One region of the Oceanobacillus sp. M60 genome, then DNA from elsewhere that is predicted to be linked to it. Evidence: riboswitches for the same ligand, from Rfam matches in the RefSeq annotation. Region 1 holds a riboswitch; each other region holds the start of a gene.
The links. A riboswitch is a leader RNA that binds a small molecule or an ion and turns the genes downstream of it on or off. The one in region 1 is predicted to bind thiamine pyrophosphate.
Positions count from the first base shown of each region.

Region 2: another riboswitch for thiamine pyrophosphate. It lies ahead of ACW0TQ_RS16260 (lipoate--protein ligase family protein); the one in region 1 lies ahead of thiW (energy coupling factor transporter S component ThiW).
Region 3: another riboswitch for thiamine pyrophosphate. It lies ahead of ACW0TQ_RS02295 (ABC transporter ATP-binding protein); the one in region 1 lies ahead of thiW (energy coupling factor transporter S component ThiW).
Region 4: another riboswitch for thiamine pyrophosphate. It lies ahead of ACW0TQ_RS12015 (acetylornithine deacetylase); the one in region 1 lies ahead of thiW (energy coupling factor transporter S component ThiW).

Region 1 covers NZ_JBSSNH010000001.1:244,648-252,279, forward strand. The annotation lists gene ACW0TQ_RS01265 (beta-glucoside-specific PTS transporter subunit IIABC) at 1-453, shown strand, start outside; gene ACW0TQ_RS01270 (ABC transporter permease) at 616-1,323, opposite strand; gene ACW0TQ_RS01275 (ABC transporter ATP-binding protein) at 1,320-2,168, opposite strand; gene ACW0TQ_RS01280 (LytTR family transcriptional regulator DNA-binding domain-containing protein) at 2,280-3,332, opposite strand; TPP riboswitch at 3,446-3,559, shown strand; gene thiW (energy coupling factor transporter S component ThiW) at 3,694-4,158, shown strand; gene thiD (bifunctional hydroxymethylpyrimidine kinase/phosphomethylpyrimidine kinase) at 4,192-5,013, shown strand; gene thiM (hydroxyethylthiazole kinase) at 5,003-5,788, shown strand; gene thiE (thiamine phosphate synthase) at 5,778-6,398, shown strand; gene ACW0TQ_RS01305 (hypothetical protein) at 6,518-7,315, shown strand; gene ACW0TQ_RS01310 (BCCT family transporter) at 7,394-7,632, opposite strand, start outside.
Region 2 covers NZ_JBSSNH010000006.1:272,202-279,833, reverse strand. The annotation lists gene ACW0TQ_RS16285 (aspartate carbamoyltransferase catalytic subunit) at 1-502, opposite strand, end outside; gene pyrR (bifunctional pyr operon transcriptional regulator/uracil phosphoribosyltransferase PyrR) at 1,004-1,552, opposite strand; gene ACW0TQ_RS16275 (RluA family pseudouridine synthase) at 1,722-2,633, opposite strand; gene lspA (signal peptidase II) at 2,630-3,100, opposite strand; gene lipA (lipoyl synthase) at 3,321-4,265, opposite strand; gene ACW0TQ_RS16260 (lipoate--protein ligase family protein) at 4,258-5,100, opposite strand; TPP riboswitch at 5,295-5,397, opposite strand; gene ileS (isoleucine--tRNA ligase) at 5,529-7,632, opposite strand, start outside.
Region 3 covers NZ_JBSSNH010000001.1:448,617-456,248, forward strand. The annotation lists gene iolE (myo-inosose-2 dehydratase) at 1-238, shown strand, start outside; gene fba (class II fructose-1,6-bisphosphate aldolase) at 332-1,189, shown strand; gene iolG (inositol 2-dehydrogenase) at 1,251-2,261, shown strand; gene ACW0TQ_RS02270 (transposase) at 2,421-2,603, opposite strand; gene ACW0TQ_RS02275 (transposase) at 2,521-2,871, opposite strand; gene ACW0TQ_RS02280 (transposase) at 2,778-3,224, opposite strand; gene ACW0TQ_RS02285 (ABC transporter substrate-binding protein) at 3,510-4,523, opposite strand; gene ACW0TQ_RS02290 (ABC transporter permease) at 4,525-5,265, opposite strand; gene ACW0TQ_RS02295 (ABC transporter ATP-binding protein) at 5,269-6,042, opposite strand; TPP riboswitch at 6,186-6,295, opposite strand; TPP riboswitch at 6,400-6,500, opposite strand; gene ACW0TQ_RS02300 (alanine/glycine:cation symporter family protein) at 7,151-7,632, opposite strand, start outside.
Region 4 covers NZ_JBSSNH010000004.1:277,329-284,960, forward strand. The annotation lists gene htpG (molecular chaperone HtpG) at 1-54, opposite strand, end outside; gene ACW0TQ_RS12000 (NAD-dependent protein deacylase) at 212-922, shown strand; gene ACW0TQ_RS12005 (YpjP family protein) at 1,040-1,627, opposite strand; gene tenA (thiaminase II) at 1,797-2,465, opposite strand; gene ACW0TQ_RS12015 (acetylornithine deacetylase) at 2,505-3,773, opposite strand; TPP riboswitch at 3,855-3,958, opposite strand; gene ACW0TQ_RS12020 (hypothetical protein) at 4,220-4,669, shown strand; gene ACW0TQ_RS12025 (S66 family peptidase) at 4,712-5,746, shown strand; gene ACW0TQ_RS12030 (AbrB/MazE/SpoVT family DNA-binding domain-containing protein) at 5,824-6,081, opposite strand; gene ACW0TQ_RS12035 (DUF2653 family protein) at 6,585-6,881, shown strand; gene ACW0TQ_RS12040 (TerC family protein) at 7,260-7,632, shown strand, end outside.

The DNA.
Region 1 (7,632 bases):
CAAGAATCTATCGCAAGCCCATTAACAGGTATCGTCAAACCTTTAAGTGACGTAAACGATCCAGCCTTCTCCTCTGAAGCAATGGGCAAAGGAGCTGCTATCGAGCCGACAGTCGGTGAAGTTGTTGCACCAGTGAATGGCGAGATTTCCGCTATTTTCCCAACCCATCATGCTGTTGGAATCACATCGGAACATCAGGCTGAAATCTTGATTCATGTTGGTTTAGACACGGTACAGCTAGAAGGAAAACACTTTGAAGCGCTGGTAAAGCAAGGAGACACTGTGAAACAAGGGGATCCACTGATCCGGTTTGATATTGAAAAAATCAAAGAAGCAGGATTTGATGTAACAACCCCAGTTATTGTCACGAATACAGATAAGTTCACAGACCTTATTGTAACGGATGATGTAGAAGTAAAAGCGAATGATGATTTTATTCGGGCAATTGTATAAGTAAGTAGCTGCTATGCCTCCAAACTCCTGCCTTCCTTTAAGGTCCGGAGTTTGGAGGCTTTTTTCAATCATAAAAAGAAAAAGCCATTAATGAAGCTCCTCTCGCTCTTCAAATGACTTTATTCTTAATAAAACGTATTTACTTCATCTTTCATAACCCGGTTAATCCATCATTCGCTTCTTAAATGTAACGGCAGCCAACACTACCATTGCCGCAGCCCATGCACCAATAATGGCAAATGGTTTCCACAGCTCTCCAAACCCAGCTCCTGCATCTTCCAACTCTACAATTTCCTGCAGTTGGAGTCCTGGTGTATATTCTAATATTTGCAAGAAAGTATATTGCTCCGCAAACATAATAAACATATTTCCCATCCCAAATATAAACATTACAGGAAGGATATATACAGATGCTTCTAACACACTTCTAGTAATTAAGCCCATCCATGTACCTAATGCAATAAAGAAAATCAAGGACAGAACAATTCCAGCCATTAAACCGATTCTGCCGGAGAAAGAAAAATCCATAATAAACATACTGATACCCGTTACAATCACGGTAATCAAAATCGTTACTGCACTTTTTCCCGACAATATTTCGGTCAATGTTGCCGGGGAAAGCATCAGACCGCGTAACGTGTTTTTCTCTTTTTCTTCTGCTATCATCGCACACTGCAGGAAAGTACCAACTAAAGCAAGCGACATGCTGATGACAAACAAATGCATCTCTATCGTTACATTATCCATTCGACCATATATGACGGCAAAGATAAGCGGCATCAATGCAGTAGACGAAACATACATATTTCGATATAAATCTTTTAAATCCTTTTGAAAAATGGCCATAAATCGTTTTACAGAAAATGTCATACCAGTTCCCTCCCTGTTACTTCAACAAAGATATCTCCTAATGTTGGTTCTTTTGTATAAATCCGCTCCACCATTTCCCGGGAAATATATTGTTGAATTTCCTCAGCACTAGATGATTGAAGTGGAAGCTCCAATTCTCGCCCATCTTTCAGTTCGAGTCCAATTACCTCTTCCCGATACTGTTTTTTTAGCTGTTTTGGTTCGTCTAAAAGCTGGACAACCCCTTTATTTAAAAAGGCTACCTGGCTGCATAGATGATCTGCTTCCTCCATATCATGCGTGGTCAGAAAAATAGTCGTTCCCTGTCGATTCAGTTCTTTTAAACCGTTATGAATATGTTTTGAATTCGCAGGATCCAATGCCGATGTCGGCTCATCTAAAAATAACAACTCAGGCTTATGCAAAAGTGTTCTTGCCAATAATACGCGCTGTGTCATTCCTTTAGACAGCTTAGCAACCTGTGTTTTTTTCTCCGAACCTAAATTAACTGCTTCCAGCGCCTCATCGATCCGCTGTAAAGATGTACCATATAAATCTGCATAAAGCTTTAAGTTATCATAAATAGTCAGCCGTGCGTATAAACCGCTATTATCCGTCACAACCCCAAAGCGTTTTCGATATTCCGGTGTATTTAATTTGGAAACAGGTTCTCCAAAGACCTTCGCTGTCCCTGCTGTCGGCCTCATTTGTCCAGTTAAAATTTTTATAGTTGTTGTTTTCCCAGAGCCGCTCGGACCTAAAAACCCAAATGTTTCACCCTTTTTCACTTGAAAAGAAACATTGTTTAATGCTTGCTTTTTACCAAAAATCTTCTCTAAAGATATCACTTCAATCATATTCTCCATCCCTGAAACCTCCTGTATCAGTTAAGTTGCCTGTGACTACAGAATAGCTTCTTTTCAACAATGGTGCAGTATATTTTCGACGAATGGAGTATATATCACATTGAATTATGCTTATTCTACCCCCAATAATTCTTTCAGCTCGTTCAACTTTGATTTCGATAATGGAACCTCAGAGCTTTTTTTATCTACAAGAGATAAGCTGTAGCTGTTTCTCGTCCATGTAATTACTTCTCTTATTTTTTGAAGATTCACAATATAAGAACGGTGACAGCGAAAGAATCCTTGATGAGACAAGCGCTGTTCCAATTCTTTTAAGGTAAAACCTGTAGGAAACCCCTCTCCGCGAGTATACAGATAGGATTGTCCTTCCTGACTTTCGATGTAATCAATCTCCTGCGGATCAAATAAAATAATCTTATCCTCTACTTTTGCGGAGATTTTATTTAACTGGAAAGTTTGCTTTATTTGAACCGCTTCTTCTGCTGTTTCTTTAACATTTGTTTCTGTGGAGGTTAAACGTTCTTTCTCCTCTGTTTCCACGTCCATTTGCTGTATCCCTTGCTCATTTAGACGATAGACCGTATCCGAAATGGTCACAGCACTCTCCGTACTTGTCGTTAAAATCAATACCGCTTTTTGCTGTTTCTGCAGCAATTCGACAAATTGATGGAGGACCCGTTTCGTTTCTAAATCTACATTGACCTCAGGCTCTTCGAAGATAACCACTTCCGCTTCCTGCATTAATATTCTGCCAAACTGAACACGACGCTTTTCAGAACGATTGAGCTGATGCATCTTCCATTTCGCTTTTTCCTCCAGTTGGATTTGCAATAGTACTTCCTTTATGGAAGTCTTGCTTTGATATAAAGAGCCGATAAATTTCAAATATTCCTGTACCTTCAATCTTTCATAAATGCCCTCTTCATACCAGCAAATCCCTAAAGAAGAAACGTATTTCTGCTTATCCTCCTGTAATGTCTGTTGCTTGATTTGAATCGATCCATTCCGCACATTTTCTTTTCCGATAATCATCTGCAGCAACACCGCACGTATATTAACAGTGGATTGAATTGCCTTTATTTCTCCAGGTTTTACTTCTATATCTATTTTCGGAAATAAGGTCTGGTCTCCCTGACGATATTCCATTCCGTTTATGCTTAACATGTTTCATTCCTCTTTCTATTGATAACATCCTTTATATGAGCTTGCAGTCTAATGATTATTTCATGACAAACCGTTGAATCTTTGATACAGTAGACTCAAAGATAATAATGAAAAGCAACTACTAGGGGAGCCCAACATCGCGGGCTGAGAGGGAAGCATGCTTACTTTCCGACTCTTACAAACCTGATCTGGCTAATACCAGCGTAGGGAAGTAGTCAATCAACATATGATTACTCTCAGTATACCAAATCAGGCTTCTCGATAAAGCCTGATTTTTTATTTTTACAAAGTAGTTACCTTTTCATTTCCCTTAAATTAGAAGGAGATGATTGGATTGAAAAATCGCACACGCCTGTTAACAATGATGGCTGTACTTGTTGCTATCGGAACGATTGGATCACAATTGCTCTGGTTTCCTGCCGGAGTTGCCAGAGCCTATCCTGTTCAACACGCTATCAATGTTATTGCCGGGATTATGCTCGGGCCGGGTCCGGCAGTTATTGTCGCATTGATGATTAGCCTGCTCCGAAACCTTTTAGGACTGGGAACCTTGGTTGCTTTTCCTGGAGCAATGATTGGAGCTTTTGCTGCTGGGGTATTGTATAAGAAAACGCAGAAATATCCAATGGCAGCTCTTGGAGAAATTATTGGCACCGGAATTATCGGCTCTTTCTTTGCAGTTCCGATAGCCAATCTGCTTATGGGAAGCTCTGCGGGAGCATTTGCCTTTATCCCGGCATTTGTTGTAAGCAGTGTCTCTGGTGCATTGATTGGCTGGCTGTTAGTCAGCCGTCTCCCGGCACAGCAGTTTTCTTTAACAAAATAATTTACTTTATTCTATCCAAGGAGGATTTTTATTATGAGTCAGGTTCGTTGTGCATTAACCATTGCCGGTACAGACCCTAGCGGTGGCGCCGGTATTCAAGCAGATTTAAAAACATTTCAGGAGTTAAAAACCTATGGCATGTCCGTGATCACTTCCGTTGTAGCTCAAAATACGACAGGGGTCCGCTCTGTAGAGCATATGCCGCTTTCCATGATTGAGGACCAGCTGGATGCAGTGTTAGAAGATATGCCCATCCATGCTGTGAAAACAGGAATGATTGCAAGTAAGCAGATGATGGAATTAATCGTAAAAAAATTGGAGAAGGTTGATGCACCTTATGTCATGGACCCAGTGATGGTGGCTACCAGCGGGGACTCATTGATTGATGAAGAGGGCCGCAGCTTTTTACGGCAATACCTTCTTCCATTAACAACGGTTGCAACACCGAATATTCCGGAGGCAGAATTCCTGACTGGACGATCCATTACAACTGAAGATGATATGAAAGGCGCAGCCGAATACCTTGTTCATGAATATGGTGTAGATGCAGCCTTAATAAAAGGCGGCCATTTAAAAGGACAAGCAATCGATTTTCTTTATGACGGGAAAAAAATGCATAGCTATGCTGCAGAACGCATTGATACGAAGAATACGCACGGAACAGGCTGTACCTATGCCGCTGCGATTGCTGCTTATTTGGGGAAAGGCTGTCCGCTTCCGGAAGCAGTAAAAAAAGCAAAAGCATTTGTGACTGCTTCCATTTCGAAATCCTTTGACCTTGGAAAAGGGAACGGCCCGACAAATCATTGGGCTATCCGGGAAACCACAGAAAGGAAGATTACGCATGAATCCTGATATTATTCAGCAAGCCAGAAACAACACACCGCTTATTCATCATTTAACCAACCAGGTCGTCATGAACTTTAATGCAAATGGACTGCTGGCTTTTGGGGGCAGTCCTGTCATGGCAAAGGAAATACGGGAAGCTACAGATATGGCCAAGGCCTCCGATGCACTTGTCTTGAACATCGGCACCATTTTAGAAAGCGAAGCCGATGCAATGATTACTGCAGGCAAAGCCGCTAATGAAAAAGGAATTCCTGTTGTTCTGGATCCCGTTGGCGTGGCTGCGAGCTCTTTTCGAAAAGACATGGTCGAAAAGATTCTACAAGAGGTACGTCCAACAGTTATCAAAGGAAATGCAGGTGAGATTGCTTCCTTGGTCGATGCAAACATCCAATCACGCGGAGTAGATTCTGTCGGCGAAGGAAATGTAGATGAAATTGCAGAGCAAGCAGGCAGAAAATATGATACTGCAATTGTGATAACTGGAAAAACAGACGTTATCCATGCTGATCAAAAACTAATTTATAATCAAACAGGGCATCCGCTTCTTTCTAATATTACTGGTTCCGGGTGCTTATTAGGGTCTATTGCTGCCGCGTGCCTGACGACTTCTTACACCGTCTCAGAGCAGCTCAGCTCCGCACTAAGCTTTTACGGACTGGCGGCTGAACATGCAGCAAAACTGCCGCATGTACATGGTCCGGGAACTTTTTTACCAAGCTTTATTGATGCCTTATCCTTTACACCGAAGCAGTTAAATGGAGGATTGGAAGATGATTTTTAATCGAGAGCTATTAAGAAAATATTTTATTATGGGAAGTCAAAACTGTCATAGAGACCCTAACGCTGTTTTAGAAGAAGCGCTTGCTGCCGGTATTACCGCATTTCAATTTCGTGAAAAAGGGACTGGATCATTGAGCGGAGAGAAAAAGCTTCAGCTTGGCAGGGAGCTTAGAGAACGTTGCCGCGCACATGATGTTCCATTCTTTATTAATGACGATATTGAGCTTGCGGAGGAATTGGAGGTGGATGGGATACATGTCGGACAGGATGATATGCCTGTCAAAGAAGTTCGCACCAGGTTTTCAGATAAAATCATTGGCTTATCCATCTCCACACAGGAGGAACTGGATCGGAGTCCGCTTGAGCTGGTGGATTATATTGGTGTCGGTCCTATTTTTACAACGTCTACAAAAGAGGATTCAAAACAAACGGTCGGACTGGAGTGGATTCATACCATCCGCGCTCAATTTCCAGATATACCAATCGTGGCAATTGGAGGCATTCAGACAGAAAATGCCCATTCTGCCATAGAAGCAGGTGCTGACGGTGTTTCCTTTATTACTGCTGTTACAGAGGCCGATGATATTAAGGAAGCTGCAGATAAGTTATAACGGGCACCCTCCATATTTATTATCTGCTAATGGCGCCCATTCTGCCTATAATGAAGCGCAAATAACGCAGATACCTCATATGCTATTAGGGAACATCAGCCTAATAGAGGAGGAAAATTATGAATCATTTTCAACCACAGCATCCAAACGGGCAGGAAAACAGACAAAATAACCTGCCCGGACAGATGTTAAATAATTATTTTCAGCCAGCGCCGCAGCATGACTATTCCAATGGAGCTTTTACCGGCAGACCGGACGGAAAATCTGGCGGAGAGGGCGGCTATCAGGCAGAACCGTATTCTGCTAATTCTATGCCGCCTCAATACGATCATCAGCAGTCTGCTAATCCTATGGCGGCTCCATATGAACAGCAGCAGCCTGCGAACCATATGGTGCCTCCATATGAGCAGGAGCATCATTCATCGCCGGAGCGAATCGGCGGCTTTTTTCCTGGTGCACCAAATGGAAATGGAGCAAATTTCCCTGAGGGGATGATGGAACAAATGATAGATATGTTCCCTGAACCTCCAAATAACAATGGGAATGGAGGGGCCTTTCCTAATTGGCCGCCAGCTCCATCCTTCCCAAATTTCCCTGAGAACGGAGGAAATGAAGGACCTCAAGGGCAGCAGCCTGCACCGGCAGGAATGGGCGGGATGAACAGCCAGCCTCCGATGGGTCCGCCGCCTAATTTTGTGCCGCAAAAACAACAGGTGCAGACATTCGCAGTCGACCCTGGCGGTATCAGACATTGCATGTTCCGCTTCACCTATATTTGGCCAAATCATGGCAGAGGATTTTGGGCCTTCCCGACGTTCTTAGGAAGAAACTCGATTGCCGGATTTCGCTGGAACGGGTTCCGCTGGGTTTACTTTGGGATGGACTTAAATAGCATTGAATCCTTCCAATGTATGTAAGGATGATAACATCCGTATATAATGAAAAAAATGGACAGCAGAAGAGCATTGCCTTCGCTGTCCATTTTTTTCATTTCTTTATTTATATTTTTTATCTTCTTTTTTACGCATTTCACGCTGCCAGATCAGCCCTTGCTCCAGCGCCATTTTCTTTGCAATTTTCGGCGCGTTCCAAAGAGGCGGCAGTATCAGTAACGATACCGGTACAGCAGATATAACAATCGAGTTTTGAATCGATGTAATACTGTCTTCCCCAATGGAAAGAATAGCTGCTGTAAATGCTCCAAAAAGCACAGCCCAGCATACCCGTAACCAGC
Region 2 (7,632 bases), on a different contig from region 1:
GCGCATTCGACCTTGCTACCCTGCTATGCTTGATATCGCCAGCGATAACAACCTTCCTGCCTTCAACATGGCCAAATTCCTGGTACATTGTCAGTAAATCCAGCATGCACTGAGTAGGATGCTCCTCTTTTCCGGAGCCGGCGTTGATAACCGGTATGCTCAAGTAACCTTCTTTTTCAATTTCAGCTATCCAATTATCAGATGGATGGCGCACGACTAACACATCTGCACCTATAGCTTCAAAAGTTTTGGCTGTGTCATATAAGGACTCTCCCTTGACAAGGCTGGAAGCTTCCGTATGAAAATCCAGCATCTCTAATCCAAGTTTTTTTTGCGCAACTTCAAAGCTCATTTTCGTTCTTGTACTTGGTTCAAAGAACAGGTTGGCTGCAAATAACTGTTTATTCAAGGTTCTTGGTGATTTTCTTATCAATTCGGCTTCTTTCAGAATTTGATTCATCGTTTCCTTCGACAGCTGCTGCATCGAAATAAAATGTTTCACGATTCATCTCTCCCTCTTTGGTGTCATTCTTTAAAATTGATTTTCATTATACAAATATATATGTTCAAAAAGTTGCTAACGGGTTTTGATGGGACGAGTAATCGCAGCAATGTTGTCAGGTTAGCGCGACCGCTGCGGAAAAACACTACGCTTTCCATGGGCTTGCGCTCAGCCTCCTCGAAAAAAGAAGACCACTTTTTTCTGCGGGGTCTTCCCACTGCGCTTTCCCATAGGAGTCTCCGTGTTTTTCCTCCGCTAGATAGGTTTTATTACTATCTATATCAAAATTAATAAAATTCATTAACCTGACAACATCGGTAACCGCAGCCCATCGGATAAAGCAAGTCAACTAAAGAGCTCTTCATTTATCATTTAGTGACTTTTTGAACTTCCTTAAAAAAAAAGCTCCCTGCAAAGGCTGCAGAGAGCTAGACGAATACCCTATAAGCATTCGCTATTCTGAACAACCTTTCAAATCTCTCTGGATCTGATTAAAAGTTATCATGTATTCTTTTCATAAATAGAAACAAGATCTACTTGATCTTTTTCACTTAGCTGAACAACAACAATTTCTTGCTCAGAAGTAGGTATATTCTTGCCAACATAGTCAGCCCGAATAGGCAGCTCGCGGTGCCCGCGGTCTACCAAAGCCCCAAGCTGAATCGCCGCCGGTCTGCCGACATCCATTACAGCATCCATTGCCGCACGGACAGTTCTGCCTGTATAAAGAACATCGTCAATCAGAATGACCTGTTTGTTCGTTATGTCCATATCAATAGAAACCGAGTTGATTCGCGGTTCTTCGTGATGATCCTTTTTTTCCAAATCATCCCGGTACATGGTAATATCTAATTCGCCAAACGGAACTTCGATGTCTTCAATTTGCTTGATTTTTTCTTGAATGTTTTTCGCCAGTGGAACGCCTCTTGTTTTGATTCCAATTAAAACAAGGTTCTCTCCGCCTTTGTTCTTTTCCAGGATTTCATGGGACATCCTGGTCAATGCTCTATTTATCGCTGCAGCATCAAGAATCTCTGTTTTTTTCTTCAAATTAGCCCGCCCCTTCCAAATTGCATAAAAATGCCCTTTTCCTGCTGATGGAAAAGGGCATACGTGTACCGTAAGCAAACTTGCTAATCGCAGCCTTCCTAGCCTCACAGGACTATTGTTAAAGGTCTTTATTTGTTGTTACTTATTATGTCAGAATATGACGAGCCTGTCAATACATTTTGCGGATTTGGTCGAGTGCTTCCATGAAGACAGCAGGCGGTGCTGCTTCAAATTCCATCTGCTGCTCTGTCCTCGGATGGATAAAAGCAATTTGCTTCGCGTGCAGAGCCTGCCCTTGGACATCTAACGATTTCCGCTGACCGTATTTGGGGTCGCCTACAATCGGAAAACCAATATATTGCATATGCACACGAATTTGATGTGTTCTGCCAGTCTCTAATTGGCATTCCACATGCGTATAGTCAGGGAAACGTTCGAGCACGCGAAAATGAGTAACCGCCTGTTTGCCGTTTTCAACGATCCCCATTTTTTGACGGTCTTTCGGATCTCTGCCGATCGGTGCATCGATTAACCCGGTCTCATGGCCAATTTCTCCATGAACAATTGCTTCATACGTTCTTTTTAATGTCTTTTCCTGCAGCTGCTCTGATAGATACTGATGGGCGTAGTCATTCTTCGCAGCAACTAAAAGTCCGCTCGTATCCATATCGAGACGGTGGACAATCCCGGGGCGCTCCACACCGTTAATTCCTGATAAATCAGTGCAATGATATAATAACGCATGGACCAATGTCCCGGTATGATGACCTGCAGAAGGATGGACAACCATCCCTTTTGCTTTATTCACCACCAGCAGGTCCTCATCTTCATAAACGATATCTAAAGGAATATTTTCCGGTTCTAAAACAAGCGGTTTGGTTTCAGGTATTTCCCATGTAAGGCTTTCTCCGGTTTGGCATTTTTGATTTGCTTTCACTGCTTCTCCATTCAGCTTGACATTGCCTTCTTCAATCCAGCCCTGAATTTGAGAACGCGAATATTCATGCAGCACATCCGCCAGTATTTTATCCACTCTTTTTTTATGCTCTGTTTCTGTCACTGTATGCTGGTTTACTGTCATTTTTTCTCTTTCCCCCGCTTTCTCTCATCCAAAATAATTGCAATCATCACAATCACCACACCAATTGTAAGAGATGCATCTGCGACGTTGAATATCGGAAAATTATAATTAAAAATATAGAAGTTTGCAAAGTCTACTACTTCTTGATATAAAATACGGTCGATGAAATTCCCGACCGCCCCTCCAATCAATACACTGACCCCGACAGCAATCAGGCGGTCCTGTTTTCCATGTGTATGTAAAAAGTATATTAACCCGGCAATCACAATAACCGTAATAATGTAAAATAACGTCATTTGTCCTTCTAAAATACCCCATGCTGCTCCTGAATTCCGATGTGAGGTAATATAAAAGAAGTCCTCCACAATCGGGATTGATTCACCTATTTCCATTCGTGCAGCAACAAGCCATTTTGTCCATTGATCTATCCCAATCAGGACAAGTGTAATCAGATAATATCTCCACATGTTCATTTCTCCAATCTAAAGCAAATCTGCGCCTTTTCAGGGTTCGTTTACCAAGCTTTCTTTATCTTATCCTTTCTGCTGGTAATTTTCAAGAAACAATACGGCTTTCCTTCTTTCTGACAGCTGCATTCATCGGTTCGTAAGCATATGAGCATATAAAAAATCCCCTCCGGCCGTTTTATAAACGGGCAGAGAGGAATATTATCAGAAAATATATCATTTAAAATTGAAAATCAACCTTTGTATCTTCCTGTGACTCATAGCCTTTCATATATTTAATTCGCCTTTGGGCGGCTGACTGGCTTACTTGTTCATCCGCGTGGTAGGAGGAGCGTACTAACGGTCCAGCTTCACAATGCGAGAAGCCTTTTTCAAGGGCGATATTTTTCAATTCTTCAAACTCATCGGGATGATAGTACCGTTCCACATTTAAATGCTTTTTGGTCGGCTGTAAATATTGCCCGATAGTAACTATATCCACATCATGCGCCCGCAGGTCATCCATTGCCTCGATAAGTTCTTCTTTTGTTTCTCCCAAGCCTACCATAATACTTGATTTCACAGGAGTGTCCGGAGCAATTTCTTTAACACGCTGTAACAGCTGCAAGGACCGGTCATATCTTGCAATTGCCCGAACACGTTTCGTTAAACGTCTCACCGTTTCAATATTATGATTGAAAATATCCGGTTCGCTGTCCATCAGTGTATGTAAGCTTTCATAGTCCCCTTTCATATCCGAAGGGAGAACTTCTATTGTACAGCCTGGATTCTGATGACGAACTGCACGGACTGTGTTGGCAAAAACAGCAGCTCCCCCGTCCTCCAGGTCATCACGCGCAACTGCTGTTATAACGACATGCTTTAATCCCATAATTTCAACAGAGTCAGCGACCCGCTTTGGTTCTCCCAGGTCAACTCCGCTTGGAAGACCAGTTTTTACGGCACAGAATCGGCAGCCGCGTGTACAGGTATCTCCTAAAATCATGAAAGTTGCCGTTTTTCGCTCGCTCCAGCATTCATAAATATTCGGACACTTTGCTTCCTCACAAACTGTGTTCAGCCGTTTATCCCGCATTAAGTTCTTTAATTTTTTGTATGATTCATTGGTGTTGATTTTTGTTTTCAGCCATTCTGGTTTACGAATATATTCTGATTGTTTAGCCAATGCCAGCACGCTCCTTGTTTGAGTTGATATTCCACGCTTCCGTTTCATACTTTGATTGTGCTAATTGCTCTACTTCATCCCACTCAGCCTTGGTTAATTGCAGAGGATGAAATTCTAAACCTAAACCTTCCTTGAACCCTTCTTTGAATGCATCCGTCAGCATATCATACCGATGCTCTCGATTCGTTAATTGATTAATCGTCACCGCTTTTTTAGAAAATGCTGCCCGGCTTCGTTCTCTTATTTTTTCGGAAGAGAATACAAATAAATCAAAAAGCATGTTTGTATTCATGCTCATAGGAATAGACCCATGCTGCATCAATACACCTTTTTTCCTTGTCTGTGCGTTTCCAGAAAGCTTTTTACCGTCAACAACCATTTCATAGAACGCAGGTTTTTCGAAGCATATTGCTGTCCTTCCTCTGGCACTTTCTCTGTCCAGTGTTGCATATTCTGCAGGAATCCCTAAATTGCGATATCCTTCAAATATTCCTTCTGCCAGTACATGGTAGGCCTCTTGTACAGATACAGGAATATCTGGATCACTCTCTGTAATAACCAGACTATACGTTAATTCATCGTCATGAAGCACAGCACTGCCGCCGGTCAAACGACGGACGAACTGACACTGATGGCGCTCCACTGCTTCCAGATCAATTTTCTTATCGACTTTTTGAAAGTAGCCAATCGATAAACTGGGCTTTTCCCAGCCATAGAAACGTAATGTCGGCGGAATTTTACCTTCTTGATGCCAATTGATCAAGCACTCATCAAAAGCCATGTTCCATGCAGCACCACGGAATCCTGTATCGATAAACGCCCACTGTTTCTTCAATTTCGTCACCTCCAATGAACAAATTACTTGTTGCAGGAGCTGCTCCCTGTTATGCCAAGCTTCTTAGCGGCCCTTCCTGATCATTAAGCTTAAAAGATACAAGCGAAATGGGGAATATATTCAATAAAAAAAGAGCCCATTCCATAGAATGCAGCCTTTGATAGATTTATTGATAAATGGATAAATTATCTAATTCCTTATCGACTGCACATTCCCCACGCTAGGATTATCTAGTTCGGGTGCCAAGGGTCAATACAGAATGTCTTTCTCAGCTTAACAGCTCCCCCAGTGCATAATACTTATTCAGTTTACAAATTAAGTCTACTGGTAATTTTTATAATTGTAAAGAAAAATACAATAATTAGCATTTACAATTTGCAGATATGTAAAAACAGGAGCCAGCTTTTGAGAAAGCTGGCTCCTGTTTTTTAATTCTCATAATTTTCTTTGACAACACTGGCACATCTAGCACATAGTGTTGGATGATCTTTGTCTTCGCCTACTGTTTCTGAAACAACCCAGCAGCGTTCACACGTTTCTCCAGGATGTTTTTCAACAGCAACCTCAACATAATCATATGCTTTGCCTGTTCCTTTTTCATCTGCGATAACTGCTTCTGAAACAATAAAGTATTGATGCAGATGCGAAATGTTTTCAAGCACCTGCTTCGTTTCTTCATCAAGCGGCACGATTGTAATTTTAGCTTCCAATGATTTCCCGATAACCTTTTCGCTTCTTGCTTCTTCGAGTGCTTTCAGAACATCATCTCTTACTTCCATAAAGTGACCCCATTTTCCGACAATGTCTTTTGCACCTGCAACCTCCCGCGGCTCAGGAATATCTGTTAAGTGAACCGTTTCTTCCTCCACTCCAGGAATGTATTCCCAAACTTCTTCCGTTGTATGCGGAATAATTGGAGCAAGCAATTTCACAAGTGTTGTTAAAATTTCATAGTAGCCTGTTTGAAGACTGCGGCGGCGCGGGTGGTCTGCAGCTTCAATATACAGGATATCCTTCGCAAAATCTAAATAGAAGGAGCTTAAATCAACAGCACAGAAATTATGGACTTGGCTGATTACTGGTGCAAATTCAAAGTGCTCATAATTATCACGTGCATTATTTAAGATCTGCTGCAGACGATAAAGCATATAACGGTCTACTTCCTGCAATTCTTCATCCTTCACGCGATCTTTGCTAGGATCAAAATCAGCAAGGTTCGCCAGTAAGAAACGGAAGGTATTCCGGATTTTACGATAGCTTTCTGAAGTCTGTTTTAAAATAGCATCCGAGATACGCACATCTGCCTGATAATCCACGCTGGAAACCCACAGACGCAAAATATCAGCACCTAATTGTTTTTGTACTTTGGACGGATCAACCGTATTTCCTAATGACTTACTCATCTTGCGGCCATTTCCATCCAGGGCGAACCCATGACTGATAATATTTTTAAATGGCGCTTTACCCGTTACTGCGACGGAAGTAGATAATGAAGAGTTAAACCAGCCGCGATACTGATCACTTCCTTCTAAATATACATCAGCCGGACGATCAAGTTCTTCCCGGTTCATCAGTACACCTTCATGTGAGGAGCCTGAATCGAACCAAACATCCATAATATCGACTTCTTTAGTAAACTTGCCATTTGGACTATGCTCTGATGTAAATCCATCCGGCAATAAATCCTTCGCTTCTCTTTCAAACCAGACATTGGAACCATGCTCACGGAAGAGTTCGGATACATGCGAAATCGTTTCATCTGTAATGATTGCTGTTCCGTCTTCCCCATAAAATACTGGAATCGGAACTCCCCAGGCACGCTGTCTGGAAATACACCAATCCTCACGGTCTCTCACCATATTATAAAGTCTTGTTTCTCCCCAATGCGGATACCAATGCACTTTTTTAATTTCATCAAGAATATCCTGACGGAAATCTTTAATAGATGCAAACCACTGGGAAGTTGCACGGAAGATAGTTGGTTTCTTTGTTCTCCAGTCATGCGGATAAGAGTGTGTGATAAATTCTAATTTTAATAAGGCGCCATTCTCATCCAATTGTTCTGTGATAACTTTATTTGCTGCATCGTAAAATAAACCTTCAAATCCTGGCGCTTCACTCGTAAAGACACCCTTTTCATCCACTGGGCAAAATGCATCGATTCCATATCTGCGGCAAACATAGAAGTCATCTTCCCCGTGACCAGGAGCTGTATGAACACATCCAGTCCCCGCATCAGTTGTAACATGTTCTCCAAGCATAACAAGGGATTTACGATTGTAAAATGGATGCTGTGCTTCTACACGATCCGCTTCCTGCCCTTTGAATTTCTTCACAACCGTTACATCTTCCCAGCCTAATACTTCTTTCACATCTTCTAATAAAGCTTCTGCAATGACATATTTTTCATCATTTACTTGTGCTACTACATAGCTTAAATCAGGATGTAAGCTGATTCCTAAGTTCGCTGGAAGCGTCCAAGGAGTTGTCGTCCAGATAATAATCTTCTCGCCGCCGTCAAGCACATCTTTT
Region 3 (7,632 bases), 200 kb from region 1:
GAGCGAAAAGGACGGTCTATCCTTCCGCTCTGCCTTTCTTGCCGGAATGTTTACGGTACCTGGCGATGGCGGTATCGACTTTAAAAAAGTATATGACAAGCTGCTGGAAAATAACTACCAGGGCTGGATTGTGATTGAAGCAGAGCAGGATCCGGAAATTGCGCATCCGCTTGAATATGCTTTAAAGGCCCGCAAGTATATTAACGAAAACGTATTGAACGAAAAAGTCACAAACTAAATGAGGATGTTCACTTTAAAAGCAGTATGTTAGAGTGAACCTCTTCATGAAATGTACGGCATATTTAATTATAAAAAGAATGGAGGTGAAAGAATGACATTTGTATCATTAAAAGAGCTGATGCCTGAAGCAAAGAAAAACCAGTATGCTGTCGGCCAATTTAATATCAATACCTTTCAATGGGCAGAAGCCACATTACGCGCAGCAGAAAAAGAAAAATCTCCCGTTATTTTAGCTTCCACGGATCGTATCGTAGACTACCTTGGCGGATTTAAATTGATTGCTGCCACTACCAAAAAAATGGTAGAAGAAATGGGAATTACCGTACCTGTCGTTCTGCACCTCGACCATGGTTTATCGGTAGAACGCTGTAAAGAAGCTGTTGATGCAGGCTACAGCTCTGTTATGTATGATGGCTCGAAGCTGCCTTTGGAAGAAAATATCGCCAACACCAAAGAGGTTGTCGACTATGCAAATAAACAGCATGTCTCTGTGGAAGCAGAAATCGGTTCTGTTGGCGGTACAGAGGATGGCATCACTTCAGGCATCAAATACGCGGACCCAAACGAGTGTTATCGGCTTGTAGAAGAAACCGGAGTAGATCTGCTTGCAGCCGCGCTTGGATCGGTTCATGGCGTTTATCAGGGTGAACCAAAGCTGGCATTTGATTTAATGCAGGAAATCTCTGACAACCTGAATGAGGTTCCTCTGGCTCTGCATGGCGGTTCTGGTATTCCTGCCCACCAAATTGTAAAAGCCATTGAATACGGGCATGCCAAAATCAATGTAAATACCGAATGCAATCAAGCATGGACAAAAGCAGTACGTGACTACCTGGAGCAGCATCCAGATTCCCATAAGATCCCGGAAATTATGACAACAGGGATGAATGCAATTGAAAGAGTAGTAATAGAAAAAATGCGTTTATTTGGTTCTTCCAATAAAGCATAAGTCCATATTATCAGAACAACTGTCGCTTCACATAGACAGTTACAGACTTGGAGGAATGACAATGACAAAAGTAGTTGTAGGCATCATTGGCGCTGGACGTATCGGACAGCTGCATGCTAAAAATATTCTGCTATCCGATAAATACCAGTTAAAAGCAATTTCTGATGTATACACCGATCACTTGAAGGATATCGATTATTTAAAGGCTGTTCCTGTTATCACACAGAATGCAGATGATATTCTTAATGACCCAGAAATCGATGCTGTTTTTATCTGCTCAAGCACGGATACCCATATTGATTTTATTACAAAAGCAGCAAAGAATAACAAGCATATTTTCTGCGAAAAGCCAATCAGCTTTGATATTGAAAAAACAAAAGAAACCTTGGAAGTGATTAAAGAAACAGGCGTCAAATTCCAAGTAGGTTTTAACCGCCGTTTCGATACACATTTCAGAAAAGCACATGATGTTGTCCGCAATGGTGATATTGGTACACCGCATGTTATTAAAATCACTTCCCGTGATCCGGAAGCTCCGCCAGAAGAATATGTAAAACGCTCCGGCGGCCTATTTATCGATATGGCGATCCATGATTTCGATATGATTCGTTACTTATCCGGTCAAGATGTGAAAAACATTACCGTAAAAGCGTCTTCTCTGGTAGATGATCGTTTTTCACGCAATGATGATGTAGATACAGCCATTATCACCCTCACCTTTGCAGATGATTCTCTGGGAGTAATTGATAACAGCCGCCAAGCAGTATACGGCTATGACCAGCGTATCGAAGTATTCGGCAATAACGGCATGGTCCAGGTAGAAAATCAGAAGCCGACCAATGTAAAAGTAAGCACAAATGCTGCGGTTACCGAGGACAAGCCAATGTATTTCTTCCTTGAGCGTTATAATGAAGGATACATCGCGGAAATCCATGATTTTGCCCAATCTATTTTAGAAGATAAACCCGTCGTGGCAAAATTCGAGGACGGGCTACAGGCTGAGCTGTTAGCAAAAGCTGCGAAACTTTCCTGGAAAGAGAATCGTACGGTTGAATTGAGTGAGCTTCGTTAATATGAGATGACTTTAACTTTTAAATTGGAGCTGTCGCAAAATGCATGATACGCATTTTGCGACAGCTCCTTTTGAGATTCGCTATCTTATTTTTGGCGGTAAAAAGAAAATTGTTCGTTTTTTTGACGTACTTAAATAAGCTTCGCCTTTTAATAATTTTTAAGCTGTCTTTAATGGGTGATAATAAAGATCCAGGCGATTAGCTTGGATTTTCTTATATATTTTATTGAAATTATAACCAAATGCTAGAATCAAAAGCTCATTTTGTACATTGCCTGTTCCTCTCGTACGAAACTTCTTCAGTTGATAATCTTCCTTCAGTATGCCGAATGTTCCTTCCACCTGAATGGGAACGATTCATACGGTACAGCTTGCCTGCTTCTGTTAGAATATTTTCTTGTGCTGTTTCTCGGTAAGCCAGAAATTCCTTAGCTACATGCAGTTGACAATTCCCTTTCGCTTTCGTACATTTTTCTTTAAGCGGACAATCGGAACAGTCTTCACATTCGTAGACCGTTACTTGAGATTCGTAGCCTGTCTGTGAAGTTCGTGTATAGTTTCTAATGACTTGTAACTTCCGATCATTGGCACAGGTGTAGGGTATCTGTATTTTTGTCGTAAGCCATGTTTTCCCGATGTTTGATATCCTTTTTTGAAAGAAGCTTTTTTCTTGCGTTCATGATTTTGCAGCTTGGTATAGCCCGTCTGCTTTTGCTTCTTTAAATAGACATAATTTTCTTCGCTTTCATATCCAGAATCCGCAACAATATGACGATACGTGAAAGGGAGGTTTTCCTTTAAATATTGAAGCATCGGAATCAACGTAGCTGTGTCGTTACGATCGGAAAAGACATCTATTCCCACGATAAATTCTGCGTCTACAGCGGCTTGGACATTGTAAGCTGGTCGAATGATCAGGAGCTGCATATCCTTGAAGAAGCCAGCGAAAATTGATATTTTCATCGTTCCAATAAAAAGAAAAACACCGAAACCATAAAAAACTGCACGGAAAAAGCGTTGATCATCGTCGGCATAATGGGCTAATTAGGAGATTCGTCAAAAAAAGGACACACAATGAACGTATATTCTAATACCGTACATTACGCAGTTCGAAAATTGACTGAAAATACCTTTTCGCAGAATTTTTTGATGAGGTAATCTAGGCAACCTTATCAAGAAATTCCATTCCAGCCCTATATAATGACTTCATATAAAGTGTTACATTTCCTATTGCCATTTAGGATATTATTATTCAATATTGATAAATATATCATCGATGTTTGGAATTTCTTTAATTACTCCATATTCCTTTAACCATTTTGCTGTTTCTTCCCATGAAGCTTTTTCTTGTGATCCAAAACCTTGCTCTGATTCCATTTTTGGTAAGAGAATAGACAAGCTTTCTGTTTCTATTTCTTTTTCTAAGGGAAAGTTTCCTTCATCCTGGTGATCAAGCAGGATTTGCAGTGCCTCTTCTTCATTTTCAATCATGAAATCATATCCTTTTCGTGCAGCCCGCCAAAATGCTTCAATATTTTTCTGTTCCTCTTCCCATGTCTCGTCACTGGTAACAGCGACAATTTCATAAAAGTGAGGAACCCCGTAATCTACTGGATTAATAAAATCAATATCATAGCCTTCACTGCGCAGAACTGGCACTTCATGGTTTACATACATACCACTTACAGCATCAACCTGCTCAGAAATAAGAGAAGAACCCAATTCAAATTCCACATTCAGCATATCTACTTTTTCATAATCTCCACCGTCATGTTCAACAATTGTTTGAACAATTGCTTCATTAACAGGAATTCCAGGATACCCTACCTGCTTCCCTTCTAAATCTTTCGGAGAATTTACCGGATCATCGGAATGGTAAACAATGTGATTTAATGGCTCCCGAACAATAGCAGCCACGGATTTAACAGGGATATTTTCATTTGCTCTTGCTGCAATCACATCAGGCTGGTAATATAATCCCATCGTCACATTGCCTGAAGCTGCAAGTGACAGCGGATCTGTCGGATTTGCTGGAAATTGAATATCAACATCGATTCCCTCTTCTTCAAAATACCCTTTCTCTTCTGCTACGTATAGATAACTATGTACAGCATTCGGGTACCAATCAAGCATAATAGAAACGGTATTTGTTTCTTTTACGTTTTTATTATCCTCTGCTATAGATTCTTCCTTTTCATTTCCACAAGCACTTAAACTAATAAAGATTATTAGAATACCAACTATTATTGATAATTTTTTCATATTAAGATCTTCTCCATTTCAATATATATTTTTCTAATAAAACAACAGTAATAAACAATAAAATTCCAATCAAAGAAAGAAGGACAATCGGAGCAAATACACCCGCTCCATTAAACTGTGTCATCATCCGACGACTAAAATACCCTAAACCAGCTTGTGCACCCAGCCACTCTCCAATTGCCGCTCCAATCACGCTCATTGGCACCGCTACTTTTAGCCCTGAAAAAAAAGAAGGCAGTGCGGATGGGACTTCTAATTTGAAAAAAAGAGCACTTTTAGATGCACCTAATGTTTGAAATAATTCTTTCAGCTCTTTACTTGTTGATCGAAAACCATCGAAAGTACTGACGGTAATTGGAAAAAAGGTAATGATAATTGTAACGATAACTTTACTCCAGATGGAATAACCGAACCAAAGTACAAAAATGGGCGCCAATGCAATAATAGGAATAGTTTGTGATGCAATTAAAATAGGATAAATCGCTTGTTGTAATGTTTTAGATAGATTCATGCTTATTGCTAAAGCAACTCCCAGTACCAATGAAATCCCAAGACCAATGATAATAACAGCAAGCGTCATAGGAAGATGATGCAACAAGAGCTCTGTTTTTAATTCCCATAGCTTCTTCACGATTTCGGTTGGCGCTGGCAAAATAAATGATGTAGCGACAAACCCCGCTCCCGCTTCCCATATAAGCAAAAAGATTGTGATTAAAATAATAGAATAAAGATAATTTTTCATGCATTACACCCTCATCCGAAACTGATCTAGTAAATCATTTTTTAGCTCCGTCACTTCCTCTTTATCTAAATCGTATTGTCGTCTTGGACGTTCTAAAGGTACTTTAATTTCTTTTAATGTTGTAAATGGGGTATCCGTAATGACGAAAATGCGGTCAGACAAAAATAATGCTTCTGAAATATCATGTGTTATAAACAAAATAGTAGATTGCTGTTGTTCCCATTGTTCTAATAACCATTCCTGCATATATAACCTGGTCATTGCATCTAAGGCTGAAAAAGGTTCGTCCAACAACAACACATTAGATCCGGATAACGTGGCTCTTAAAAAGGAAACCCGTTGCCGCATCCCCCCAGATAATTCATGAGGGTATTTATTCTCGTATCCTTTTAACCCAAAGGCCTCCAGCAAGTTTTGAACAGTTCTTCTATCGAGATGATTTTCCTTTTGCAGTTCCAATGGAAGAGCTGCATTTTGTTGAACAGTCCGCCATGGCATCAATAAATCCTGTTGAGGCATATAACCAACTTTTCCAGAACGATTGGTTACTGGATCCTCGTTTAAATAGATAGTTCCGCTTTTCAGTTCCTCCAATCCGACAATTAGACGGAAAATTGTCGACTTGCCGGACCCACTTGCACCGATAATGCTTACAAATTCACCATCCGCAATAGAAAGATTCATATTTTTTAATATAGGAATTTTCCCTGCATCATTTTTGTAATAGAAATTTACGTTTTGAAACTGAAGAGCTATTTTTTTATTTTGTTCTCTCATCCTTCGTTCTCTACCTTCTTTCTAACAAAGAGTGTATTATTATGTCTTAAAAGCAATCATCAGCTAATCGAAAATGCATCCCTCCTTCCAAATAAAAAATACCCCAGACATGAAGCCCAGGGTACATACATTTCCTTATGATAGAAATTACTTTGCATGTTCCCTACGCTGGTCTCAACCAGATCAGGTTCTAAGGGTCTATATCTTACGGATAGTATCTCAACCAGCAACACTGGTCCCCCTACATTCTTATTAAATTGGTATCTCTTTTATTGAATTTATGACATAAGCATTAAAAAACCCATTCAACGAATACAGATGAATGGGAAATGAATACATAACTAGATTATTATCTACTTAAGTAAGTCATCACTTCCCTACGTTAGTCTTAACTAAATCAGGTTATAAGAGTCAAGTTTCCTTTCTCAGCGATAAAAATCGCTCCCCTAGTGATTATAGAAATATGAAATTTTTGATTCTATAAATGAACTTGTATGATTGAAAAATACGTTAAAATTCACAATGTTATTTTCATCAGCCACATCTATAGAGAACTGTAGGAAAAATAACTTAAAGTAGAATCTATTTAAACATATAAAATTATAATATGCAAATTATTCTAATTTATCTTTTAAAATCATGAGATTTGTTTGTATATAAAAAAAGATATATCCGCCTATTTTAATATGTTTTCAGGTGAAATTTGGTGAAATAATATAGGATATACAACGGTATAATAAAATAAAAAGAATAACTTTTACTGAGATACTCCTGTTATATGAGGATAGGAGCATCTATTATTTCTAAAGGTATTTTATAATAAATAAAACAGATTAAAAAGAACAGCTCAGCTTGGCTTACATAGCTGTCCTCTTGTAAACGGGACTCTTGTTACTGGAGAAGTGATATTATTTGGAAATCCTGAAGACAACCTTTTAGAACGAATAAATCCTATAGCTGCAATTAAATTCAATTATTGAGAAACCTAAAAAGTGACTTCCATGGATGCAAAGAAGTCACTTTTTATACGAATTGATTTCCCCTCAATTATTTCCTTTATATGTCCGATAGAAAATTACTGTAACTTTATCATTTATTACAGCAATCATTAACCAGCCAGCTTCTGCTTCCTCTCCTCCTCTTTTTCCTTTCTCCGTACTTCTCTAAATTTATTTGTTTCAGATACAATCACGCCGGATAATAAACAGAGCGCAATCAAGTTGGGCACTGCCATTAATCCATTGAATATATCCGCAAGATCCCATACTAACTGCACAGATTGAACCGCACCAAACAGGATAACCAGACAGAAAATGATTTTATAATAGATTGTATTTCGATCTCCAAAAATATAACCGAAGCATTTCTCCCCATAATAGGACCAGCCCAGAATAGTGGAATAAGCAAAGAAAATAAGGCCGAATACAACAATATAATTACCTAATCCAGGCAAGAAAAAGTCAAAAGCTTCTCCTGTAATGACAGGTGCTGCATCTGCTCCAAATTGCAAATGCAGCCCGCTCATCACCACAACAAGTCCGGTAATCGTACAAACCACGATCGTATCCAGAAATGTTCCTGTCATCGATA
Region 4 (7,632 bases), on a different contig from region 1:
GATGACCATATCTAATAATTTCTGTGATTCTGCTTTAAACTCGTGCTTTGCCATAATGCGCTCTCTCCTTTTTCTGTTTTTAGCACTCTCTCTCACAGAGTGCTAAACCTCTATTACATGAATACCATATTCTATTTTAACTGTCAATATTAGTCGCATATAGCCTAAACAACATGTATAATAGAAAATATATAGAAGAGGAGGGGTCTCGATGCTTCATGAATGGTTAAAAGATTCCAAACATACCGTCGTTTTCACTGGCGCAGGAATGTCTACAGAGAGTGGGCTGCCTGACTTTCGTTCCACAAACCGGGGACTTTGGAGAAAGAAAGACCCAAGCAAAATCGCAAGTGTAGATGCTTTAAATCATCACGTAGAGGATTTTATCGAATTTTATCGGGAGCGCGTCCTGGGCGTCAAAGAAGTTGGTCCGCATAAAGGACATCACATTCTTGCCGATTGGGAAAATAATGGACTGATCCAATCGATTATTACCCAAAATGTGGACGGTTTTCATCAGGCTGCAGGCAGCAGACACGTTCATGAGCTTCATGGAACCCTGCAAGAGCTGCATTGCCAAAGCTGTGGGAAAATCTACGACAGTTCTGCTTATTTAAATGAAGACTATCACTGTTCCTGCAGCGGAATACTCAGACCTTCTATTGTATTATTTGGGGAAATGCTCCCTGAGGATGCCTTTTCTGCTGCGTTTGAGCATGCAAAGAAAGCCGATTTATTTATCGTGCTAGGTTCCTCTCTATCGGTTACGCCAGCCAACCAATTCCCGGAAATCGCAAAACAAAATGGCGCCAAACTTGTCATTGTCAACCAGGAGAAAACACCATTAGATGAGTTTGCAGATGAAGTTGTTTTTGACCGGAAGATTGGGGCTTATTTAGGAGAAACGGATCAATTATTATAAAACAGATAAAAGGCAAGGAAGCGCTGCACGCTTCCTTGCCTTTCTTGATGGATTAAAATAAATACAGCTCTATTTGTTTTAAGCAAGGCGAGTAACCTCAGCCCCAAAATTTTGATCTTATGCCATCCATTTAGGCGGTGTATTCTTATTCCAATAAATATCCCCGATATGATAATGCTTTTGGAATCCATCCTCACTTAAATGGTAATGAAAATTAAAATAATACCCTTCCAATGGTCGGTTTTCCCTGCGTACATGAAACTTTGCCAATGTTTTGCCGGTGCTGTTATTGGAAACATTGAAAATCCGCTCCCCATAGCCGTCTGAAGGTTTTTCCGTAATCGCTATATCCTTATATATGGCAGAATGCTCGACAAGATCAGACAACACCAATTCCATCTGCGGTAAAATCATAGCAGAAAATTCATCCTCGACCTTCCCCGCAATCCTCGTTCCAAATTTTTCGATACTCAATTTTTTCGCCTCTTCATGAAGGTGGCCAAGAAAAGCTTCTCTTGGGTCTTCTACATTGTATGATTGGGTGGTTTCCTCGATAACAGATGTTGTTTCGATATCTGATGAAGAAGATACGCTGCTGTCATCCCGCTTATTGGCGTCGACTTCCAAAAGATTTGTTGGCGTATAGATACCCAATGTTAAAATTGTTATAAATATGACTGCTATTTTTCTCCACCAGAGCTTCATCTGCTTCACCCATCTTCCGTATCCGTTTTCTTTATTTTACCATGAATCCATTTCTTGTCTATCCAACCATTCTACTTTTTTGAATATTGGAAGAAAATAATTTGTTATACGGAACATTCTGCTTATACATTTTTTTACAACTCAAGAAATCATATAGGGTGATTTTACCTTATACCGGCCAGCCTTCACGCTTATATGCCATATCCCAAAACATATATTCATAGCGGCTCGTATTCAGAAAAATAGCTTCTAAATGATTCAGTTCTGCTTCTGTACAGCCTTCCGCAAGCTCGTCTAATTTTTCAATCAGCCACTTGCCGATGGAACCAAATTCATCCGAGCTGTACATTTTCACCCATTCCCCATACTGTTCATGCTCCAGTGCACCCGGCTTTTTTGCCAGCTCCAGACCAATTTCATAATAACTCCAGGCACATGGCAGAATCGCTGCAATTAAGTCTGCTAAAGAACCTTTCTGTGCCTCTGCAAGCATATTACTGCTGTAGGCAAGCGTTACAGGCCCTGGAACCGTAGATTCTAATTCTTCTCTGGAAATACCGAGACGCTCGGCATACTGGCGATGAAGATCCATTTCGAAATTCAGGGTTTCATCCAGCGATTTAGCAAAGCCGGACATGGTATCTAAATCTTTTGCAAGCACCGTTCCCATCGCGATTACTTTTGAGTACTCTATCAAATACTTGTAATCCTGACACATGTAGAATTTAAATGACTCCATATCGAGTGTTCCATTTCCAATTCCCTGCACAAACGGATGCTGGTGGCTTTTCTCCCAAATCGAATCTGCTGACTTGCGAATACGTTCTGTAAATTTCATGTTCTATGCACTCCTTTTTCTATCATTTTTATAAATGCCTTATTCCTGTTTTTCTGTTTGACACCATTTCAAAATAAATCGCAGCAGGGACACTGTATAATCTACTAACTCGTCGATATTTACCTGCTCATCCACGGCATGGGCATGCTTCAATTCACCCGGTCCATAGCAGACCGTCGGAATCCCGTATGCTGCAAGCCAGCCGCCATCGGTTACTGTTTCAGACATTCGGACTTTCGCTTCCTCGCCAAAGGCTTTGCTATGACTCTCCTGTAACATCGCAAAAGCAGCATGTTCTTTATCTACGGAGAAAGACGGGAAAATTTCACCGCGGTCCACAATCATCGATTCGCCTCCCCATTCAAAGGCGGGTGGATTATCCCGCATCCAGACATCCGCTTCAGCCGTCTTGCGTAAATGGGACTCAATTTCTGCAGCAACCTGCTCAGCAGTCTCATCGGGATAATAATGAACGGTAATCCATAGGCGGCATTCATCAGCAATAAAAGCAGCATGTCTGCCTCCTTCAATCACTGCCGGGTTGATGGTATTGGTTCCTGGGGGAAAGCCTGGATAGGATTTGGTCACTGCCCAATGTCGCTCCAGCTCCTGCAACGCAGTAAGGAGCTTATTCATCTTTTCAATGGCGCTGGCCCCTTTCATCCCGCCGCCTGCATGAATGAGCTGGCGACGTGTACCATCATGGTGCGTGATTGGACTTTTCACTGTGATCCAGCCGGTAATAACGCCTCCTTGCCCATGTATTTCACAATGACTTGTATCTGCAACGATGGCATAATCCGCTGTATACCCGCGTTCTCCACATTGCTTCGTCCCTGCTTCTCCAACCTCTTCCCCAATGACGGACTGCAGAATAACATCCCCGCCAAGGCGAATCTGGTGGTCATGCAATATGCGCATCGCAAATAAACACGCTGCCAGACCGCCTTTCATATCTGCTGCACCCCGCCCAAATAATGTACGTCTTTCCACTGCTGGCTGAAATGGCGCATGCTTCCAGTTTTCACCTTCCTCTATAGAAGCGACATCCACATGCCCATTAAGAATCAAGCTGTTGTATGTATCGGAAGCAGTTCCACGTAAACAGCCGACGACATTCGGGTCACCGGGATAAACCTCCCATTGTTCTGTTTCAAAATTCATTTCCTTCAAGTAGTTCGCAATGTAAGCTTGGATAGCCTCTGTATTTCTTGCAGGCGGGGCTGGCGTTTCAAAACGAATTAAATCGCTGACAAGCGCTATTAACTCGTCTTCTCGATTTCGAACCTCCTGAATTACCCTATCCATTCAAAAACCTCCTTTTCAGCACGCAAAAAAGCCGCCTCCTGATATAGAAAGCGGCAGAAAAGTTTGGTTCATTTGCCTATAGGCATATTCCGCCCACTTCCCTCCGCTAGTACGAACTAGATCAGGTTGGTAAGGGTCAAGGCAATATGCCTCTCTCAGCTTAATAAGCACCCCTAGTGGATCCATTGCGTATGTATTTATCCATTTCAGATTACCATACAGTTCTGGAAGCGTAAAGCAGAATTTAAAAGGAAGGATGATTCTACTGTCCATTGTCTGTATACATATTGCTGCTTTTTTGCGCAATATGTCTTATTGTCATCGTCGTCTTTAGTATCTATCCTTTCGGTTTCATTACTTATAATCTCGAACATATACCACTGCTAAAAAAATTAGAGGATAAAGCAGCTTCACTGTTTCTCTTTTCTCTATTGGGAATCGTTTGCTTGGTATTTTTAATGGCATATGTCTTTATGGGAAAATCTATCGTTAGTATTGTGCAGTCCCATAGCGGAGACCAAATAGAAACCGAAGCCTATATTTCGGATAGGGAATATGACTATAATGCTGGCCGCTATAGCACAAGTTCATACTATTTGCATTTATCTTTCTACGCAGAAGACATAAACAAGGAGGTTATGGTTTCCAAAGAAGTATCTTCTCGTATATTTTCTCAGGCTAACCATGTCATTGATGTTCAATATCCTGAAGGACAGCCTTATAAAGCACACATAGCAGGGACTAAATTTAGAGATTTTTTCGGATCCAGCTTTATTATTTATAGCTGCATTCTCATCGTTACGGCTTTATTAATATATGCACCTGTTTTAATGCGAAGAAAGAAGAAAACAGGCTCTTTTTATAGGAAACAGAAAAAGGATTTCTCCAATAAATAACGAATACATAAGATATACAATTTTCTGAGAGGAGTATTTCTTATGCTTATGCAGCCGGCAAAATTATCTCCAGGAGATAAGGCAGCGACTGTCAGCCTCTCCTGGGGCGGAGCAGGCGAGCCCTCCTTAAGCTGGCGCTACCAGCAGGGTGTGGAACGCTTAGAGAGCGTGTTTGGGCTTGAAGTCGTTCCAATGCCTAACAGCTTAAAAGGACAAACTTATATAGATGAACATCCCGAGGCACGGGCCGAAGATTTAATGACTGCATTCAAAGACCCTGAAATCAAAGCGATTATCTCTAATATTGGCGGTGATGACAGTATTCGTCTGCTTCCCTATATCGATTTTGAGATTATCCGTCAAAATCCAAAGATTTTCATGGGATTTTCTGATACGACGATTGCTCATTTATTCTGCTTCCATGCTGGTTTATCCTCCTTCTACGGACCAGCAATCATGACAGATTTTGCAGAAAATGTGGCGATGGATGATTATACGGTGCAAGCCATTCAAAGCATGCTTTTTGAAGCAGAAGCGGTCGGCGGCATCCCTGCACCGGAAAAGTGGACAAGTGAATTTTTAGAGTGGGATATTTCCAATAAGTCTATTGCCAGAACAATGCACCCTAATCAGGGTTACGAACTGCTGCAAGGAAACGGTATCGCAAAAGGGAACCTCATCGGCGGCTGTATCGAAGTACTTGAATTTGCTAAAGGAACAGCCATTTGGCCGCAGCAGGAAGCATGGCAAAACAGCATTCTCTTTTTTGAAACATCAGAGGAAAAAACGGATCCAGAATTAATTAAAAGATGGCTTCGAAATTATGCCGCTCAGGGGATTCTACACCAAGCGAATGGAATGATTGTTGCCAAGCCTTATGGGGAAGTACATTACGAGGCGTACAAGGAAGTTATTCTATCTGTTTTAGCAGAAAACAGGCTGAATGACCTCCCAGTGTTATATGGGGTTTCTTTTGGACATACCGAACCAAAAACGCCCATTCCATATGGAAGATTAGCACGAATTGATTGTAATCAGGTATCCTTTTCAATTTTGGAAGCAGCTGTGACAGATTAAATCCGGCTGCTTTTCTTTGCCAAAAATAAAAGGAGACATATTGCGTCTCCCTTCCGTTTCAATCTTTCTGTTTCACATCAAAGATATTCTTTAAGAATTTCTTTTCCTTTTTGACTTACATATAATCCGCCTGGCAGCTGTATATTATCATCATTGACTTCTCCTGTAATAAAACAAGTCTTTTCAGCTTCGTATTTCCGTATGATAATTCGGTCTTCCTCTACGAATATTTCCATCGGATCCCGCTCTTGTATGTTCAAACTTCTTCGCAATTCCTTAGGTATAACAATCCGGCCCAGTTCGTCCACTTTTCTAACGATACCAGTGCTTTTCATTCTGCACGCTCCTTTTTTATATTTCTTAAGATAACTGTCTATATCATCCCCTCTACCCTTTTATGGAAATGTATAAACAACAAAGGAACTTATTAACAGTGTGAAAAAGCGGCAGCAGTAATCGATATCACTATCCATAAATACGGTGAGAAACGGTGATTGGTTAAAATATACTGCGTTTTATATAAGCTGTAGCAGATTTGAAGTCGCTCTTATTATTAAATCAATTGAGACAGTGATATACTATCCATATAATCCTTTTTAGAAACGTTCGTTACACAAAGTAAAAAGTAAGCTCTTTCATCCGCATTTTTCTTTTTCCAAAAAGATTTACAACTTACCTGGACGGAAAAAGAAACGGTCGAAAAGAAGCCAGGAAAAGTTTATGCCCCTATAACTACTTCTTACTTCATGCAAATAGGGAGTTTGTAGTAGAATAGAGTAAGCATCATTACTGGAAGCTGAAAATAAGCTCCCAACCATATGCAGGAGGAATTTGAGGTATGCAAAAACTTATTATTCCTGAAGAGGATATTGTGCTTGCTATATGTATGTACATTGCTGAAGAACAGAATATGAGTGCAGATGACGTCCAAGTAGAGTTATTTTATGATGATTACACTGGATTTTCAGCAGAAGTCGTGACATCATCTGGAAAACAGGAATGGATGACCAAGCAAATTATTGCTGCATTAAGAAAATGGATCAAAGAAAATCTCCACGCCGATCCGTATGCAGGCTTAAAATTGGATTTAGACAGACGAAACGGCATTTATGCACGTCTTCGATACAATAGTTAATATTTCACAAAGCTTTCATCCTATTTTTCATTTTTAAGTTTCTTTACATATTTTTGAAGATGCAGGAGCAGCAGCCTCCGCTTCTATGAATAGCGTATTTATTTTCATTATTTTATTTTTTAACTGGATGAACACTTCTTTTAAGATGGTTTAAAAAGCTTAAGAAACGTTTCTAAGCATGTATGTACATAATAGCCAAAAAATCCTTATTTTCTTCATGAATGAAGAAAATAAGGATTTTTGAGTTTGATAATGAATTCTCTGTAAAAGAGAATTATTGTTCTATTTGTTTTCTGATCCATTTTTTCCTCCCGCCTGTTCTGATTTCTCGTACAAGCTCATATACTTAACCAATGACTTGATGAGGAAAGGAGAGATATGTTGGAGTTTATACAGACCATCGGACAGATTCTCCTGATTAATATTTTACTGAGTGGAGATAACGCGATTGTCATTGCAATGGCGAGCCGGAATCTTCCGGAACATCTTCAGGCACGCGCTATTCGCTGGGGAACGTTCGGCGCAATCGCACTTCGGATTCTCTTTGTATTTATTATGATTTACCTGTTGCAGCTTCCTTTTATCCAATTAATCGGCGGATGTCTCCTATTGTATGTAGCATATAAATTACTGGTGGATAAGCAGGATCACAGCCAGATGAAAAGCGGGAATTCCTTGCGGGAAGCCATTACGATTATTATCTTTGCTGATGTGATTATGAGCTTGGATAATGTACTAGCCATCGCCGCCA